DNA from 4 places in the Enterobacter hormaechei subsp. xiangfangensis genome. Region 3 is predicted to be linked to each of the others. Evidence: predicted binding sites of a transcription regulator. Region 3 holds the regulator's gene; each other region holds the start of a gene.
The links. The regulator Fur, encoded in region 3, represses iron uptake genes when iron is present. The targets are predictions, from matches to a motif close to ATAATAATGAGAACNACTATCAA.

Region 1: the regulator Fur is predicted to act here: its motif matches at 2,003-2,025, upstream of BFV63_RS05755 (TonB-dependent siderophore receptor).
Region 2: the regulator Fur is predicted to act here: its motif matches at 2,901-2,923, upstream of sufA (Fe-S cluster assembly scaffold SufA).
Region 4: the regulator Fur is predicted to act here: its motif matches at 3,341-3,363, upstream of BFV63_RS12930 (TonB-dependent siderophore receptor).

Annotation. Positions count from the first base shown of each region.
Region 1 covers NZ_CP017183.1:1,225,361-1,229,840, forward strand. The annotation lists gene BFV63_RS05755 (TonB-dependent siderophore receptor) at 1-1,934, opposite strand, end outside; gene fes (enterochelin esterase) at 2,081-3,280, shown strand; gene BFV63_RS05765 (MbtH family protein) at 3,291-3,503, shown strand; gene entF (enterobactin non-ribosomal peptide synthetase EntF) at 3,500-4,480, shown strand, end outside.
Region 2 covers NZ_CP017183.1:1,956,638-1,961,117, forward strand. The annotation lists gene BFV63_RS09380 (diguanylate phosphodiesterase) at 1-627, shown strand, start outside; gene BFV63_RS09385 (MerR family transcriptional regulator) at 817-1,545, shown strand; gene BFV63_RS09390 (DUF3828 domain-containing protein) at 1,655-2,107, opposite strand; gene BFV63_RS23550 (hypothetical protein) at 2,188-2,328, opposite strand; gene sufA (Fe-S cluster assembly scaffold SufA) at 2,963-3,331, shown strand; gene sufB (Fe-S cluster assembly protein SufB) at 3,340-4,480, shown strand, end outside.
Region 3 covers NZ_CP017183.1:1,327,308-1,331,787, forward strand. The annotation lists gene glnS (glutamine--tRNA ligase) at 1-712, shown strand, start outside; gene chiP (chitoporin ChiP) at 1,160-2,557, shown strand; gene chiQ (ChiQ/YbfN family lipoprotein) at 2,605-2,931, shown strand; gene fur (ferric iron uptake transcriptional regulator) at 3,023-3,469, opposite strand; gene fldA (flavodoxin FldA) at 3,761-4,291, opposite strand; gene ybfE (LexA regulated protein) at 4,447-4,480, opposite strand, start outside.
Region 4 covers NZ_CP017183.1:2,689,517-2,693,996, forward strand. The annotation lists gene BFV63_RS12925 (alpha,alpha-trehalase) at 1-1,133, shown strand, start outside; gene BFV63_RS12930 (TonB-dependent siderophore receptor) at 1,219-3,321, opposite strand; gene ycgR (flagellar brake protein YcgR) at 3,482-4,213, shown strand; gene emtA (membrane-bound lytic murein transglycosylase EmtA) at 4,251-4,480, opposite strand, start outside.

The DNA of each region.
Region 1 (4,480 bases), 100 kb from region 3:
GACTGCAATGAGACATCCTGACGTACCTGCCAGCTCAGGGTAGAGTTCAGCGTATACTCCGGGATGATCGACAGACGATCGCCGGTCTCCTTGTTCTTACTTTGCAGCATGTAGGTGATGTTGTTGGTCCAGTTGATGGTGTCGCTGACCGGCACGTTCAGGGAGCCTTCCAGACCTTCCACTACCGCCTTCGGCACGTTTTCCCACTGGTAGATATCGGTGGTGACTTTGCCGGTGGACGTCTGGCCAATCGGCGCGTAGCCCGCTTCAATCTTGTTGCGGTAGTCGTTGCGGAACCAGGTCACGCCAGCCAGCCAGCCGTCGCGTTTCCACTCCAGGCCAATCTCTTTGTTGATACTGGTTTCCGCTTTCAGATCGTCGTTACCCATCATGTAGCAGCCCACGCCGTCGGAACTGGCGTAGCAGCCCTGGCCTTTACTGTACAGCAGGTAGTTCGGGTTGGTCTGATACAGGCTTGGCGCTTTATAGGCGCGCGCGATGCCCATCTTCAGGGTGAAGTCATCCCCCAGACCTTGCGACAGGTTCAGGGACGGGCTCCAGTTATTACCCACAATAGTATGGTGGTCGAAGCGCAGGGCAGGGGTCAGCATGGTGCTGTCGGTCAGCTCCATGTTGTTTTCGGCAAACAGGGAGAAGATCTCCGCTGACGTGTACGGGCTACGATCTTCGCTCATGCCCGGGATGGGGCCCCCCTGCTGGGTTTGTGTAAAGGAGGTTGAGTCCTTCATGCGCTGCTGGTTCCACTCGGTGCCGAGCGTCAGGTTCTGGTTCACAATGAAATCAATCGGCAGGTTGATTTCGCTGTGCAGCATCACGTCGGCCAGATCGGTATCGGTGAATTTATTGCTGTTGAACAGGCCTTCCAGACCGCCCGCCAACCCTTCACCCAGACGAGAGTTGCGGGTGTGCTCGTACTGCGCCCAGTTGCTGGTGGTGATGCCGTTATCCCAGCCGCCGTTCCAGGTCACGGCGAAGTTCTGACGATAGATACGGTTAGTCTCTTTACCGTAGTTCTTCTTCACCAGCGCGTTGTCGTTGTTGGTGTTCTGCGTGTCGCCCGCATACAGGTTGTTCTGGCGGCTGTAGCCCGCTTCAAACTCCAGCGACTGCATCGGCGCGAAGTCCCAGCGCACCACGCCGTTGATGTCTTTATTTTCCACACCTTCACGGCCTGCGGGCAGGGTGTTGGCGTAAGCGCCCGTGCGGTCAGACTGGTGACCCTGGTTGATATCCCACGCGTCGGCCTGGGTTTTATCCAGGTTACCGTACATGCGGAAGCTGAAATCCCCGCCCAGCGGGCCGCTCAGGCTGAAGTTGGTGCGTTTGGTGGAACCTTCGTCTTTATGCTCTGGCGCGTTCAGGTAGGTGTTCCAGGAGCCGTGCCACTGGTCGTCAAATTTTTTGGTGATGATGTTCACCACGCCGCCCGCCGCACCGTTACCGTAGCGGGCAGCAGCCGGGCCACGGATCACTTCGATGCGCTCGATCATCTCCGGCGGGACCCAGCCGGTATCGCCGCGGGTATCACGCTCGCCGCGCCAGCCCAGACGGATGGAGTTGCGGCTGGTGACCGGCTTGCCGTCGATCAGGATCAGGGTGTTTTCCGGGCCCATGCCGCGAATGTCAATCTGACGGTTGTTCCCGCGCTGGCCGCTGGTGGAGTTGCCGGTCAGGTTAACGCCCGGCATGGTGCGGATGATTTCCGCCACGTCGCGCGCTGGCGGGTTTTTGCGGATCTCATCGGCGGTGATGGTCGACACGCCCGGCGCCTGCAAATTCTGCTCGGCGGCAGTGATCACCATGGTGTCTTCGTGCTGCGCGGAGGCGGTGTTGTCGTCTGCCATGGCGGGCAGCGCGACACCATAAATCCCTAAATTGACCAGCAAGGCCAGAGAGTGAATCTTCTTATTCATTGTACGTCCCGCTTTTATGGTTATTTAATGAGCGCGCTTCCCACAGCGCGGGCATTACGCTATTGCAAATGCAAATAGTTATCAATAATATTATCAATAAAATTTGCTCTGAAACAAAAAAGACTGTTAAACATGGGGTTATAAGGGTGACGGTGTTAACAACCGGAAGTGAAGCGTGGTGGCAGGCGAAAAACGGGCCGGAACGGGAACGTCATCAGGAAAACTATCGCGTGACATTCTGGTGGCGGGACCCGGCGGGAACGCAGAAAACCTCGACGGTGAAACGCGTCTGGCTCTACGTCACCGGCGTGACCGATCACCATCAAAATGCCCGTCCGCAATCCCTTGAACGTATCCCGGATACCGACGTCTGGCAGTGGCAGGGCGAGTTCAGTCCCGAATGGCGCGGCAGCTACTGTTTTATCCCCTCCGATAACGAAAACGATTTTGCCGATGCAGTGTTTGAAGGCGAGCAGCCGGACCGCATGGCGCTGCGCGAAGGCTGGCGTAAACTGTTGCCGCACGCGGTGTCCGACCCGCTGAATCCGCAAAGCTGGCGCGGCGGGCGCGGGCACGCCGTCTCGGCGCTGGAGATGCCGGAGGCGCCCGTACAGCCCGGCTGGAACCATCCCGATACCCCTTACAATAAGCCTGTCTGTATTGATTGGCACAGCGCGCGTCTGAAGAACCGTCGTCGCGTGTGGATTTTTACCACCGGGGATGAAAGCCCCGAGCGCCCGCTGGCGGTGCTGCTTGACGGGCAGTTCTGGGCCGAAAGCATGCCCGTCTGGCCTGCTCTGGCGTCGCTCACCCATGAAGGCAAACTGCCGCCTGCGGTTTATGTCTTAATTGACGTCATTGACACCGCACACCGCAGCCGCGAGCTGCCGTGCAACCCTGATTTCTGGCTGGCGGTGCAGGAAGAACTTCTCCCGCAAGTGAAAAGCATGGCCCCGTTCAGCGACCGCGCCGACCATACCGTGGTGGCGGGTCAGAGCTTCGGCGGACTCTCTTCCCTCTATGCGGGCCTCAACTGGCCGCAGCGTTTTGGCTGCATCCTCAGCCAGTCCGGATCCTACTGGTGGCCGCACCGCGGCGCGCAGCAGGACGGGCTGCTCATCGAACAACTCAAAGCGGGTGAAAAAACCGCTCGCGGGCTGCGCATCGTCCTTGAGGCCGGGCGCAACGAGCCGCTTATTTTGCGCGCAAACCAGGCGATCCTCGCCGAACTACACACTCAGCAACCGGTTTTCTGGCGTCAGGTTGACGGCGGACACGATGCGCTTTGCTGGCGCGGTGGGCTGACGCAGGGGCTGATGACCCTCTGGCAGCCGCTTATTCAATAACGGAGTCTGTATGGAATTCAGCAATCCTTTCGATAATCCGCAGGGACAGTTCGCCATTTTGCAAAATGACCAGGGGCAGTACAGCCTGTGGCCGCAGCAGTGCGAGTTGCCCGCGGGCTGGCGCGTGGTCTGCGAACCGCAATCTCAGGAGGCGTGCCAGCAGTGGCTGGCGGAACAGTGGCAGACGCTTGAGCCGTTTTATTTTGCGGGGGAGCGCGCATGAACCGTCTCCCTCTTGTCGCCGCCCAGCCGGGGATTTGGATGGCAGAGCAGCTTTCCTCCCTGCCAAACGCCTGGAGCGTCGCGCACTATACCGAGCTGAAAGGCGCTATCGATGCGCCATTGCTGGCAAAAGCCATCGCTGAAGGCATGATGCAGGCCGACACCCTGCGGATGCGTTTTGCCGAAGATCACGGTGAGGTGTGGCAGTGGATCGATGAGGCCATGCTCCTGCCGGAGCCGTCCATCGTGCGCGTTGACTCCCACGACGCCGCCGTGGCGCTGATGGAGGCCGATCTCAAGCAGAACCTGCGCGTCGACAGCGGTCAGCCGCTGGCGTTTCACCAGCTGATTCAGGTGGGAGAAAGCCACTGGTACTGGTATCAGCGGTATCATCATCTGGTGGTAGATGGCTTCAGTTTCCCGGCCATTACGCGTCAGATCGCCGCCATTTACGCTGCGTGGCAGAAAGGGAAACCCGCGCCCGCCTCCCCGTTTACCCCTTTCGCCGAGGTGGTGGAGGAGTATCAGCGCTATCGCGACAGTGAGGCGTATCAGCGCGACGGTGCTTTCTGGGCCGAACAGCGCCAACAGCTTCCTTCTCCGGTCTCGCTCTCTTCCGCGCCCCTGCCTGGACACGCCGCCACCACCGACATCCTGCGCCTGAAAATGGCGATGGACGGACGTGCTTTCAGCCAGCTTGCACAGATGGCAGGCCAGGCGCAGCGTACCGATCTGGCGCTTGCGCTGGTGGTGCTGTGGCTGGGCCGCCTGACCGGACGGCTGGACTACGCCGCCGGGTTTATCTTTATGCGCCGCATGGGCTCCGCCGCGCTGACCGCGACCGGACCGGTGCTCAACGTCCTGCCGCTGGCGGTGAATATTCGCCCGCACGAGAGCCTGCCGGAACTGGCGCTGCGCCTGGCGAACCAGCTGAAAAAGATGCGTCGCCATCAGCGTTACGACGCCGAACAGATCGTG
Region 2 (4,480 bases), 630 kb from region 3:
GGTGAGTCCCCGGAAAGCTACTTTGCCAACCTGTCGCGTGAGGCGCTGTACGAATCGGATCTGAAGAGTAAGCAGGTGGCTTTGTCGATGGCCAGCGCGCTGGGCCTACAGACTCAAACGTTGTCCATTAATCTGTTGCCGATGACGCTGGTCAATGTTCCTGGCGCCGTCGATTTTTTACTGACGGCAATTGAGGCGAACGGTTTTGTGCCGGAGCAAATTGTGGTCGAGTTCACCGAGAGCGAGGCGATCTCGCGCTTCGAAGAGTTCACCAGCGCGGTCAGACAGCTTAAAAGCGCCGGGATCAGCGTGGCCATCGATCACTTTGGCGCGGGATTCGCCGGTCTGCAACTGCTGGCCCAGTTCCAGCCGGACAGAATCAAGATCAACCGTGATTTGATTGCTAACGTGCACAAGAGCGGCCCGCGTCAGGCAATCATTCAGTCAATCATTAAATGCTGCGCCTCCCTGGAAATTCTGTTCTGTGCGGTAGGCGTAGAGCTAGCTGAAGAGTGGATGTGGCTGGAATCTGCCGGGATTTCTCAGTTCCAGGGTCACCTTTTCGCCAGCCCGCGTCTGGGGGGCATTCCGGCGATTGCCTGGCCCGAGAAAAAGTACGATTTATAAAAAACCTGTACGTAACTGTTAAAAGTGACCTGTACGTACGGCTAAATTTATACAACAATATATTAACGAGTGAGTGGTTCTTTGAGCCATTCACTTGTCTCAGAACGAGGAGTTAGTTATACAAATGATTTGTACAATCTGATAAGGTTGGTTTGGTTAGGTATGGAAGTATTGTGCGTGAGGGAGTTAATGGCCTATTACAGTATCGGCGAAGTGGCCGAACGATGCGGTATCAACCCCGTTACGTTGCGTGCCTGGCAGCGCCGTTATGGATTGTTGAAGCCGCAGCGAAGCGAAGGGGGCCATCGTCAGTTTGACGATGAAGATATCCTGCGTATCGAAGAGATCAAACGCCTGATGAAAACGGGTGTTTCGGTCGGTAAAGTAAAAGCGCTTCTTGAAAATACAGAAGTGATGACTCAGGGGAACTGGGCATCGTTTCAGGAAGAGATGTTAACCGTTCTGCGCTATGCCAGCCCGGCAAAACTGCGCGCCAAAATCGGCGAGTTCCGCCGTGACCATGCGATGGATGTTCTGATAGATAACATCATCACCCCTGTGCGGCAGCGAATGAACCAGGACCAGAATACGGTGCGTCACATGGCGAGCCTGCTGGACGGTGTCCTGATTGAGTTTGCCGTTGCAAGCCTGGGTGAGTCGCGAAAAAAAGCAGGTAAGGATGCGCTGCTGATTGGGTGGGAGTGCGACGACCGTACGCATTTGTGGCTGGAAGCGGCCCGTCTTGCCTACAAAGGCTGGCATATCGACGTGCTGGCTGAGCCGATTGATTCTCCACGTCCTGAACTCTTCCCCGGGCAAAAAATCTTCGTCTGGACCGGTAAAGCGCCTACGCCTCGTCAACAGGAGCAGCTCGACCACTGGCGTGAACAGGGTTTCGCCGTTTCGATCCATCACTGATGTTAAGGGGGCCAACGGTAAACCGCCAGTGCGGGATTTTGCCTTCTGGCGATACGACAGGGGTATCCGCGAAGATGCATAGCATCAGTACCCCTGTCATATCGTCGGTTTATTCCATCATCAGGTTGTCTGAAATATTCATACTGGCCACGGATTCAACTTTCCACACGCCATCTTCCTTGACCATGCAGTCAATCACGGTGTGATCCCGCTTTTTGCCGAATGAGATATAAACCTGCATACAGGCGGCATCGTAATCCAGCGCCCGCGCACTGACGATGCCCCAGTCATCTTCATATCCCTGAGCCTTGATGAACATATCGACGTCAGGCACGTCATATTCATCTGGATCCAGCTTATCCATGGCTTTGAGTTTGCTGATAGTTTCGCGGGTTACATATGGCCTCAGCGCTTCATAGTTTTTCAGGGGCTCTTTCCCGATTATAATTTGCGAGATGTACCACTTATTAAACTGAAGGGCAGCGGATACCTCAGGGGGGAACTTCTGTGCAGCGGATGCGAGAGTGGGCAGAAGCAGGATCGCCAGAATTATTTTTTTCATGTCAGTTATGCCTGTAAATTGCATATGCTGGCTTTAATTCCCGGAATTCCTTTCCCGGATACATTGTTCGCTGAACAAAATCAGAGTACCAGACGCTGTTCCCACCATAGATGCAAGCGTGGCCATATGGGTGGCGCAGTGGGCTGGATCACCGCCACATCGCCCTCAACAGGCTCACCGTAAACCTGGTGGAAACCCGCCAGAATTAAATTGCTTTTCATATCCTTAGCATAATGCGTGTTCTGTAGATTAGCACCGCCGGCGCGAATGGATTTCGAAACAAATTCTGCACATCTTTTCTGGCTATACTGACCTGCATGCTGGCGAGCATGAACTGCGGCTTTATGGGCACTCCACATAATTTAATCCCTTATTGAATAAATGGTTAACAAGGGAAACATTACGCCGAAAAGGGATGAGTTTATGTAATTAATCATGATCGGAATTTAACCACTATCAGACTGATAAATAATGGTTAACTTATCCATCAAACGTCTTTATGCGCGCCTAGGTAAGGCAAAAAAGGATTAAAAAGAACCTGTCTTAAGGGGGAGGCATACGTAAAAAATGTATATGGCGCCTGGGTGTACTTTAGCTATCTTAAAAATAGGTATTTCCAATACAATTTTTATCATTGCCCGCTACCTCACCGCCTTTCTTATGAAATGCATTATTTATCAATGCATTGAACAAATCTAACCATCCCATCCGCATCCCGTCACAGGGTCTATGCTTAATGAAAGTAGCCAAAAAGGGCGGTTTAGCCCAAAGCCCCTGCTCGCAGGGGGTTGAAGTGATAATCGTTATCACTAACATGGTGTTATGCCCTGGTGGCTTATCAGATGAGGTGGACCTATGGAACTGCATTCAGAAACCTTCAATCCGGCCGATTTTGCCTGGCGTGGCTTAACGCTGACGCCCGCGGCGGCGGCGCATATTCATGAGCTGGTGGCAAAAAATCCCGACATCCTCGGCGTACGCTTAGGCGTTAAGCAGACTGGCTGCGCGGGATTTGGCTACGTGCTGGATACCGTAACCGAACCTGAAAAGGACGATCTGGTCTTTGAAACCGACGGTGCAAAGTTATACGTCGCACTACAGGCGATGCCGTTTATCGATGGAACCGAAGTCGACTACGTTCGGGAAGGTTTAAACCAGTTATTCAAATTTCATAACCCGAAAGCCCAGAACGAATGCGGCTGCGGCGAAAGCTTTGGGGTATAGGCGGTACTATGTCTCGTAATACTGAAGCAACGAGTGATGTAAACACCTGGAGCGGCGGACACCTCAACTATAAAGAGGGTTTCTTCACGCAGCTGCAAACCGATGAACTGGCGAAAGGCATCAACGAAGAGGTCGTGCGCGCCATTTCGGCGAAACGTAACGAGCCAGAGTGGATGCTGGAGTTTCGCCTGAGCGCATTCCGCGCGTGGCTGGAGATGGAAGAACCCCACTGGCTGAAAGCGCATTACGATAAGCTGAACTATCAGGATTACAGCTACTACTCCGCGCCCTCCTGCGGCAGCTGTGATGATACCTGTGCCTCGCAACCCGGCGCGGTACAGCAAACCGGTGCCGAGAACAGCTTCCTGAGTAAAGAGGTGGAAGAGGCGTTTAATCAGCTCGGCGTGCCCGTGCGCGAAGGCAAAGAGGTGGCGGTAGACGCCATTTTTGACTCCGTCTCGGTGGCAACCACCTACCGTGAAAAACTGGCGGAGCAGGGGATTATTTTCTGCTCCTTCGGGGAAGCCATTCACGATCACCCGGAGCTGGTGAAAAAGTACATTGGCACCGTGGTACCCAGTAACGATAACTTCTTCGCGGCACTGAATGCGGCGGTGGCGTCAGACGGTACCTTTATCTACGTGCCGAAAGGCGTGCGCTGCCCGATGGAGCTCTCGACCTATTTCCGCATCAACGCGGAAAAAACCGGCCAGTTTGAACGCACCATCCTGGTGGCCGATGAAGGCAGCTACGTTAGCTACATCGAAGGGTGCTCCGCTCCTGTGCGCGACAGCTACCAGCTGCACGCGGCGGTGGTGGAGGTCATCATCCATAAAGATGCGGAAGTGAAGTACTCTACGGTACAGAACTGGTTCCCGGGCGACGGTAACACCGGCGGTATTCTGAACTTCGTCACCAAGCGTGCGCTGTGCGAAGGCGAAAACAGCAAAATGTCCTGGACGCAGTCAGAAACCGGCTCCGCCATTACCTGGAAATACCCGAGCTGTATTCTGCGCGGCGACAACTCAATCGGTGAGTTTTACTCCGTGGCACTGACCAGCGGTCATCAGCAGGCCGATACCGGCACCAAGATGATCCACATCGGTAAAAACACCAAATCGACCATCATCTCCAAAGGGATCTCTGCCG
Region 3 (4,480 bases):
GGACAACACCATCGAAATGGCGTCTCTGGAATCCTGCATTCGTGAAGACCTGAACGAAAACGCGCCGCGCGCGATGGCGGTGATCGATCCAGTGAAACTGGTTATCGAAAACTATCCGCAGGGCGGAAGCGAACAGGTCTCGATGCCTAACCATCCGAACAAACCGGAAATGGGCATCCGCGACGTGCCGTTCAGCGGTGAAATCTGGATCGATCGCGCCGACTTCCGCGAAGAAGCGAACAAGCAGTACAAGCGTCTGGTGCTGGGCAAAGAAGTGCGTCTGCGTAACGCATATGTGATCAAAGCCGAGCGCGTAGAGAAAGATGCGGAAGGTAACATCACGACCATCTTCTGTACGTACGACGCAGAGACGCTGAGTAAAGATCCGGCGGATGGTCGTAAAGTAAAAGGTGTAATCCACTGGGTGAGCGCGCAGCATGCGCTGCCGGTTGAGATCCGTCTCTACGATCGTCTGTTCAGCGTGCCTAATCCAGGCGCTGCGGAGGACTTCCTGGCGGTCATTAACCCTGAGTCTCTGATTATCAAGCAGGGGTATGCCGAGCCGTCTCTGAAAGCCGCTGAAGCCGGTAAAGCGTTCCAGTTTGAACGTGAGGGTTACTTCTGCCTGGACAGCCGTTACAGCACGGCAGAAAAACCGGTATTTAACCGTACCGTCGGTCTGCGTGATACCTGGACTAAGATCGGCGAATAATAACGCTGCTCTGGTCAATGAGAAACAAACGCCGCGTAATGCGGCGTTTTTTTATTTAACGATCATGTCGTTAAGCATCGGGATAATCATTTAAACCCAACATTCCAGGTCAATGTGGTGCTACTTATTTTATTTAAAAAAAGTTTGTTGTTTTCCAAAAACAGAAACACTGAAAAATATATTCACAATATCAATGTTACTTACTGAAAATCAGCGCATTCCCCCGCCAGTACTCGCTTCCCGGTAAATGTTACAAAGCACTACGAAATATGTGCTCTTCGTCATAATCCTGACTTTTGCCTGATTAAAAGCATTGATAATTCGCGTCGCGAAAAATAACCTAAAGACGGTAGTTAATTCGAGGGTATTTCTGACTACCCCTGACCACTTGGTCTTTTCTGTTTTTCGCCGTTTAAGGCGTTTTAATTCGTCAAAGAGGAATAATCTATGCGTACGTTCAGTGGCAAACGTAGTGCGCTGGCGCTGGCTATCGCCGGTGTGACAGCAATGTCGGGCCTGGTGGTTGCGCCAGAGGCAAAAGCAGCAGGTTTCATCGAAGATTCCACCCTCACGGGCGGTATTTATTACTGGCAGCGTGAGCGTGACCGTAAAGACGTCACTGAAGATAAATACAAAACCAACCTTTCTCACTCGACCTGGAACGCCAACCTTGATTTCCAGTCGGGATATGCCGCCGATATGTTCGGGATCGATATTGCAGCGTTCACCGCAATTGAAATGGCCGAAAATGGCGACAGCGGCCATCCGAACGAAATTGCGTTCTCCTCCAGCAATAAAGCCTACGACGAAGACTGGTCCGGCGATAAAAGCGGAATCAGCCTGTATAAAGCGGCTGCAAAATTCAAATATGGTCCGGTCTGGGCGCGCGGAGGTTATATCCAGCCAACCGGTCAGACGCTGTTAGCGCCGCACTGGAGCTTTATGCCAGGCACCTATCAGGGGGCGGAAGCCGGTGCTAATTTTGACTACGGCGATGCGGGGGCGTTGAGCTTCTCCTATATGTGGACCAACGAGTACAAAGCGCCGTGGCACATTGAGATGGACAAGTTCTATCAGAACGATAAAAAAACCAAAGTTGATTATCTCCACTCGCTGGGAGCGAAGTACGACTTTAAAAACGATCTGGTGCTGGAAGCTGCATTTGGTCAGGCTGAAGGCTATATCGATCAGTACTTTGCTAAAGCCAGCTACAAATTTGATATCGCGGGTAGCCCGCTGAGCACCAGCTATCAGTTCTACGGTACGCGCGACAAGGTCAGTGATGGCAGCGTAAATGATATCTATGACGGCACCGCGTGGTTACAGGCGCTGACCTTCGGCTACAAGGTAGGTCAGGTTGATTTGCGTCTGGAGGGAACATGGGTCAAGGCAGAAGGGCAGCAGGGTTACTTCCTGCAACGTATGACGCCTACCTACGCCTCCTCTAACGGTCGTCTGGATATCTGGTGGGATAACCGCTCTGACTTTAACGCCGACGGCGAAAAGGCGGTCTTCTTCGGGGCAATGTATGACCTGAAAAACTGGAACCTGCCCGGCTGGGCAGTGGGAGCATCCTACGCGTACGCCTGGGATGCGAAGCCCGGGGATATGGCAACGCCAGACGCGTACTACGATCCGAACTACCGTCTGAAAGAGTCTTCATACAGTCTGGATGCGATTTATACCCTTCAGGAGGGCCGTGCGAAAGGCACGATGTTCAAACTGCACTTCACCCAGTATGACAACCACTCCGATATCCCGAGCTACGCGGGCGGCTACGGCAACATCTTCCAGGATGAACGTGACGTGAAATTCATGGTCATTGCGCCATTTACCATCTTCTGAGGAATGCTGCGGCGGGCGGTGTCCCGCCGTTATGGAGACTGAACATGATGAATAAAAGGGTAATCGTTGCGTTGCTGACCTTCGGGCTGGTGGCATGCGCGCAGGATCAGGTGCCGAAAGAGGACTCCCGTCTGAAAGAGGCCTACAGCGCGTGCATCAATACCGCACAGGGTTCACCTGAGAAGATTGAGGCCTGTCAAAGCGTGCTGAACGTGCTGAAAAAAGACAAAGCCCATGAGCAATTCGCCACGCAGGAAAACGTTCGCGTAATGGATTACCAGGCCTGTATTCAGGCGCGTAAAACCGGTAACGATCAGGAAGTGGCGAAGCGTTGCGATAAGATCTGGAACGAGATACGCAATAACAATAAATAAGTTGCTTTACGCCCGGTGGCGCAGCGTCACCGGGCTTTTTTCAGGCAAAAAAAAGCCAACCTCACGGCTGGCTCAGAGTATGAACACTCACTTATTTTGCGTCGTGCGCATGTTCATTTTCGCGGCAATCACCTTCAGCACAGTGACCGTACAGGTACAGGCTGTGGTTGGTCAGGCGGATGCCATGACGGGCGGCGATTTCACGCTGGCGCGATTCAATGGAATCATCGCTAAATTCAATGACCTTGCCACAGTCGAGGCAGATCAGGTGATCGTGGTGGTGCTGCTGAGTCAGCTCGAACACGGATTTACCGCCTTCGAAATTATGACGAGTAACAATGCCCGCGTCATCAAACTGGTTCAGCACACGATAGACGGTTGCCAGCCCAATCTCTTCACCCATATCGATAAGACGCTTATAAAGGTCTTCCGCACTGACATGGTGATTGTCTGGCCCCTGAAGCACTTCAAGGATTTTTAACCGAGGAAGCGTTACTTTCAGGCCAGCTTTCTTTAATGCGGTATTGTTGTCAGTCATGCGGAATCTGTCCTGTTGCTAAACGATTCACTTCAAAAGAAGAAGTGACAGAAAATGCACTTGGGATAATGCGTCTCATTATAGAACTGCCATGGCTAAATGAAAACTGCAAGTCTCAAGCAAAGTATGCTTATAAAAACGTGGTATCACCAACAAACTTGTTCGATGGCACCCACTTTTTACCAGGGGGATATTGTACAGGTCTGGGCGAAAAAGTTAAAAGTTTGTAGCAATTAATTTAATCGGTTTTACCTGGAAAACGGGCGCAACCGGAGTTGCGCCGCAGGGATATCAGGCGTTAAGGATATCGTCCAGGTTCAGCTCTTCACGAACCTGCTTAACCCATTTTTCTACACGCTCAGCGGTCAGCTCTGGCTGACGGTCTTCATCAATGGCCAGGCCAACGAAGTGATCGTCATCTGCCAGACCTTTGGAAGCTTCGAAATGGTAACCCGCCGTTGGCCAGTGACCGACGATCGCCGCACCGCGTGGCTCAATGATGTCGCGAATAGTGCCCAGCGCATCACAGAAATACTCAGCATAGTCTTCCTGATCGCCACAGCCAAACAGGGCAACCAGCTTGCCGTTGAAGTCTACTTCTTCCAGCGTCGGGAAGAAATCGTCCCAGTCACACTGTGCTTCACCGTAGTACCAGGTGGGGATGCCCAGCAGCAGGATGTCATAGCCCTCGAGATCTTCTTTGCTGCTCTTGGCGATGTCATGCACATCAGCAACGTCTTTACCGAGCTGTTTTTGAATGTTTTTTGCGATATTTTCAGTATTGCCGGTATCACTGCCAAAGAAAATGCCGATGATTGCCATGAGTAAAATAACCTCTTGAAACTTAATGGTATGGTGGCGCAAATTGTCCACGGATAAGGGCAATAATAGCAGAACAGGCAACCCTGCGGAAACAGCTATCACGCAGGACTGCACTCTGTGCTACATGAAAAAGGTAATATTGGGGATTTTCTGACTCACGCCTTGCCGCGTAACGTCTCAAGCTGGGCG
Region 4 (4,480 bases), 1.4 Mb from region 3:
TCGCTTACGAGCTTGATACCTGGGGCCATATCCCTAACGGTAACCGCACCTACTACCTGAGCCGCTCTCAGCCGCCGTTCTTCTCGCTGATGGTGGAATTGCTGGCCACGCATGACAGCGACGCGTTAAAGAAATACCGACCGCAGATGGAAAAAGAGTATGCCTACTGGATGGAGGGGGCTGATGGGCTCCAGCCTGGTCAGGCGAACAAACGCGTGGTGAAGCTGGATGACGGCTCGATCCTCAACCGCTACTGGGACGATCGGGACACGCCGCGCCCTGAGTCGTGGCTGGATGACGTCACCACCGCCAAAAATAACCCTAACCGTCCGGCCACCGAGATCTATCGCGATCTGCGCTCTGCCGCGGCCTCGGGCTGGGATTTCAGCTCCCGCTGGATGGACGATCCTCAGAAGCTGGATACCATCCGCACCACCAGCATCGTGCCGGTGGATCTGAATGCGCTGATGTTTAAGATGGAAAAACTGCTGGCCCGTGCCAGCCAGGAAGACGGGGATACCGCCAGCGCAAGTAAATATGACGCGCTGGCCTCCGCGCGTCAGAAAGCCATGGAGAGCCACCTGTGGAACGATAAAGAGGGCTGGTATGCGGATTACGATCTGAAAACCAGGAAGGTGCGTAATCAGCTGACTGCCGCGGCCCTCTTCCCGCTGTATGTGAAGGCCGCATCACAGGATCGCGCCGATAAAGTGGCCGCAGCCGCATCGTCGCGCCTGCTGAAACCGGGCGGTATTTCTACCACCACCATCAACAGCGGGCAGCAGTGGGATGCGCCGAACGGCTGGGCGCCGTTGCAGTGGGTAGCGGTGGAAGGGTTGCAGAACTATGGTCAGCAGAAAGTGGCGATGGACGTGACCTGGCGTTTCCTGAAAAACGTTCAGCATACCTACGATCGCGAGAAGAAACTGGTTGAGAAGTACGATGTCTCTTCGACCGGTACCGGCGGTGGCGGCGGTGAGTATCCGTTGCAGGACGGTTTCGGCTGGAGTAACGGCGTGACGCTCAGGATGCTGGACATGGTCTGCCCGAAAGAGAAGCCATGCGACACCGTACCGGAGAATCAGCCTGCGGCAAACGATGATGTTGCACCTGCGAAACAGGCGGCGCAGTAGCGCCCCTCACCCTGACCCTCTCCCCAAAGGGGCGAGGGTCAGGTTCCGTGCAATAAAGTGACCCGCTAGCGCCACCGGGCTTTTTTCAGAAGCTGTAACTCGCCCCGACCTGGAAGGTGCGGTCGCGGCCTATCCAGCAGTTGGTCGCGTCATAGCAGGTGAGCGTCTCTTTGTTGGTGACGTTCTGCGCGCTCGCTTTCAGCGTCAGCCCCTCCAGCGATGGCGCCAGTTCACCCATGCGGTAAGATGCCGCCAGATCGTACTGCGTCGTACCGCCCAGCTTGCCTGCGTCGTTGGCTGGCGAGATCTCCATCGGCCCGGTGTAGCGTGCGCCTCCCCCCAGCGTTACCCCTCTCAGCGGCGTGCTGTCGAAGGTGTAATCGCCCCACAGATTAAAGGCGTTCTCAGGGACCTGCGTCGGTCGTTTGCCCTGGTACTTGTCATCTTCGGTATTGATGGCGTGGGTGTAGGCATAGTTGGCAATCAGCGTCAGGTTATCCGTTGGACGACTCATAGCGGAAAGCTCCGCGCCTTTCGATTCCACTTCCCCGGTCTGGCGATAGTTGAGGAAGCCCGGATCGCTGGTCACCACATTTTTCTGACGAATGTTAAACACCGAGGCGGTGAAGGTGGTTGCGTATTCCGCCAGCAGGTATTTCACCCCACCCTCCACCTGCTTGCTGGTGGTGGGCTTAACGTCTTTCGCGGTCAGCGTGCCCTGCGGCGATACTGGGGCGAACCCTTCTGAATAGCTGATAAACGGCGAGAGTCCATTGTCGAAGGCATAAAGCGCGCCCAGTCGTTTGGTGAGGCGATCCTGCGATACCCAGGCTTTGTCACCGTTTTGCAGATAGTTAGTGGTGACGGAACGGTAGTCGTCATAGCGCAGGCTGGCCAGCACGTTCAGCCCGCCAAACGCAATCTGATCCTGGAGGTAATAGCCATTCTGCTGATAGCTGAGTCGGTTTTTCTGCGCGGTTTCAAGCCCCAGCGCATCGTTATCGATCTGCGAGTGATCCGGATGACGCATATCGATACCCGGGGTGGATGAGGCGTAACGATAATGGAAGTGAGAGTTCAGCTTCTGGTAGTCAAAGCCCGCCAGCAGATGATGTTTCCAGTCCCCCAGCGCGACGGTTCGGGTGACCTGGTTATCAATATTGAAGCTCTGCAAATCTTCATCCGTGGTATAGGCGAAGCGGTTAAGCTGGTAGACCTCGCTGCCCGTCCCGGTGGAATAGGCGCTGCGCTGGTGGGTGTCCACGTCAAAGTAGCGCGCTTTCTGGTTAAAGCCCCAGCCACTGTCAAACTCATGCTCAAAGCTGTATCCCAGCATCCACTGGCGCTGCTTAAAGCCGCTCCACTCATCCCCGGCATAGTCACGACGATCGGCGTATTTAGACCGCAGATAGCTTAGCGGCATCGGATCAGACGGCGTCAGGCTCGGCGTATTTTGCGCCAGCGCGTCAATGGTCAGGCGCGTTTTGTCATCAGGCTGCCAGGTCACGGAGGGGGCCACCAGATAGTTTTCATAGCGCGTGGTGTGCGCCTGTTCGTCACTTTCCGTCGCTTTGCCCAGCAGGCGATAGTTCCAGTCGCTGTTCGCGATCTGCCCCGTGGAGTCCAGGTATCCCTCCTTCAGATTGCGGTTTCCGGTATTAAAGCCCAGTTCCGTTTTCGCCTCTTTCTGCGGCTTTTTACTCTGAATATTGACCAGCCCGCCCGGTGAGCCGCCGCCATACAGCACGGATGACGGCCCCTTCAGGATATCGACGCTCTCAATCAGCAGCGGATCGATTCGCGCTTTGGTGTTCCCGGTGACGTTATAGGGAAGTTGCAGGCCGTTGTAGAACTCCTGATCGACGTTGAACCCGCGGATTTTGTACTCGCTCATGTAAGAGGTGCTCCCGCGCACCTCCGTGGAAACGCCCGGCGCATAGCGCAGGATCTCGTTTACCGAACTGGCGTGCCGCTGCTCAATCTCTTTAGCGGCAATGGTGTTGATCACCTGCGCCGTTTTACTTTCCGCGACGGCTGATTTCGTGGCGCTGTTGGTCCAGGCAGGAAGCGCGCTGCCCTGCTCTGTGCCTGTCACCACGATGGTGGATTCTTCTGCGAAAGCCTGTGTTTGCAATGCCAGCGTGACGGCGCCTGCCAACGCGCATAACGCAAAACGTGAAGTGCTCATAGTGTCGTCTTGTTATTAGATGGTATTGGGAACGGCAATTATTATCATTTCCATTAGCAAATCAATATCGGCGGAGAAAAACAGATCGTTTGTATTAAGTTTCATGCCCGCGTGCCGATAACCCAGAGACAGTCTGTCATCTATCGAGGAGCCATCTGGCGTGAGTAGCTACAGTGAGCAGTTCCTGAAACAAAATCCGCTGGCTGTATTAGGGGTGTTACGCGACCTGAAAAAAGGCGAGGTGCCGCTGCGCATCAACTGGTCAACCAGCCAGTTTATCAGCAAGATCCTGGACGTGACGGCAGAGCACCTGATCGTCGATCTGGGTAGCCAGAGCGATGAAAACCGTGCCGCGCTACAGGCAGAGAATCTCTCGGTGATGGCCGAAACGCAGGGGGCGAAAGTCGAGTTTGTGCTGCCTCGTCTGACCACGATCGCGTACCAGGGTTTGCCTGCGTTTATCGCTCCCCTGCCCGCTAACCTCTGGTTCGTGCAACGCCGGGAGTTTTTTCGCATCAGCGCTCCGCTTCACCCGGCCTATTTCTGTAAGGCAAAAATGCCGGACAAAAAAGAGATCCGCTTTCGTCTCTTCGACCTGTCGCTGGGCGGCATGGGAGCGTTGATGGATATGCCGAAGCCGGAAGGGCTGGTGGAAGGTATGCGTTTTAGTCAGATCGAGCTGGATATGGGCGGATGGGGACGCTTCTGGTTTGACGCCCAGCTGATTGCCATCAGCGAGCGCAAGGTGGTGGACGGCAAAAACGAAACCATTACCACGCCGCGACTGAGCTTTCGCTTTCTGAATGTCGGGCCAGGCGCCGAGCGCGAACTACAGCGCATCATCTTCTCACTGGAGCGTGAAGCGCGGGAACGCGCGAATAAAGTGCGCTGAAAGGCGTCGGGCAGCGTGCTGCCGCCCGACAAAGGCGTTACATAGCGTCCATCGCTTTCTGGACTTTCCAGATATAACGTGGAGCCTGTGCTGACGGATGATTCTTCACAACGTGCTCGAAGAATTCATCTTTATCCATATCGTTAATCTCTTCTATCGCCTCTTTGCGAACGGATGAGAAGGTTCGGAGCAGCGCGCCGGCTCCGTTAACGTACGACACCACCAGTGCATATTGCATCACTTCCGGATCGTCAATCCCCTTCAGAA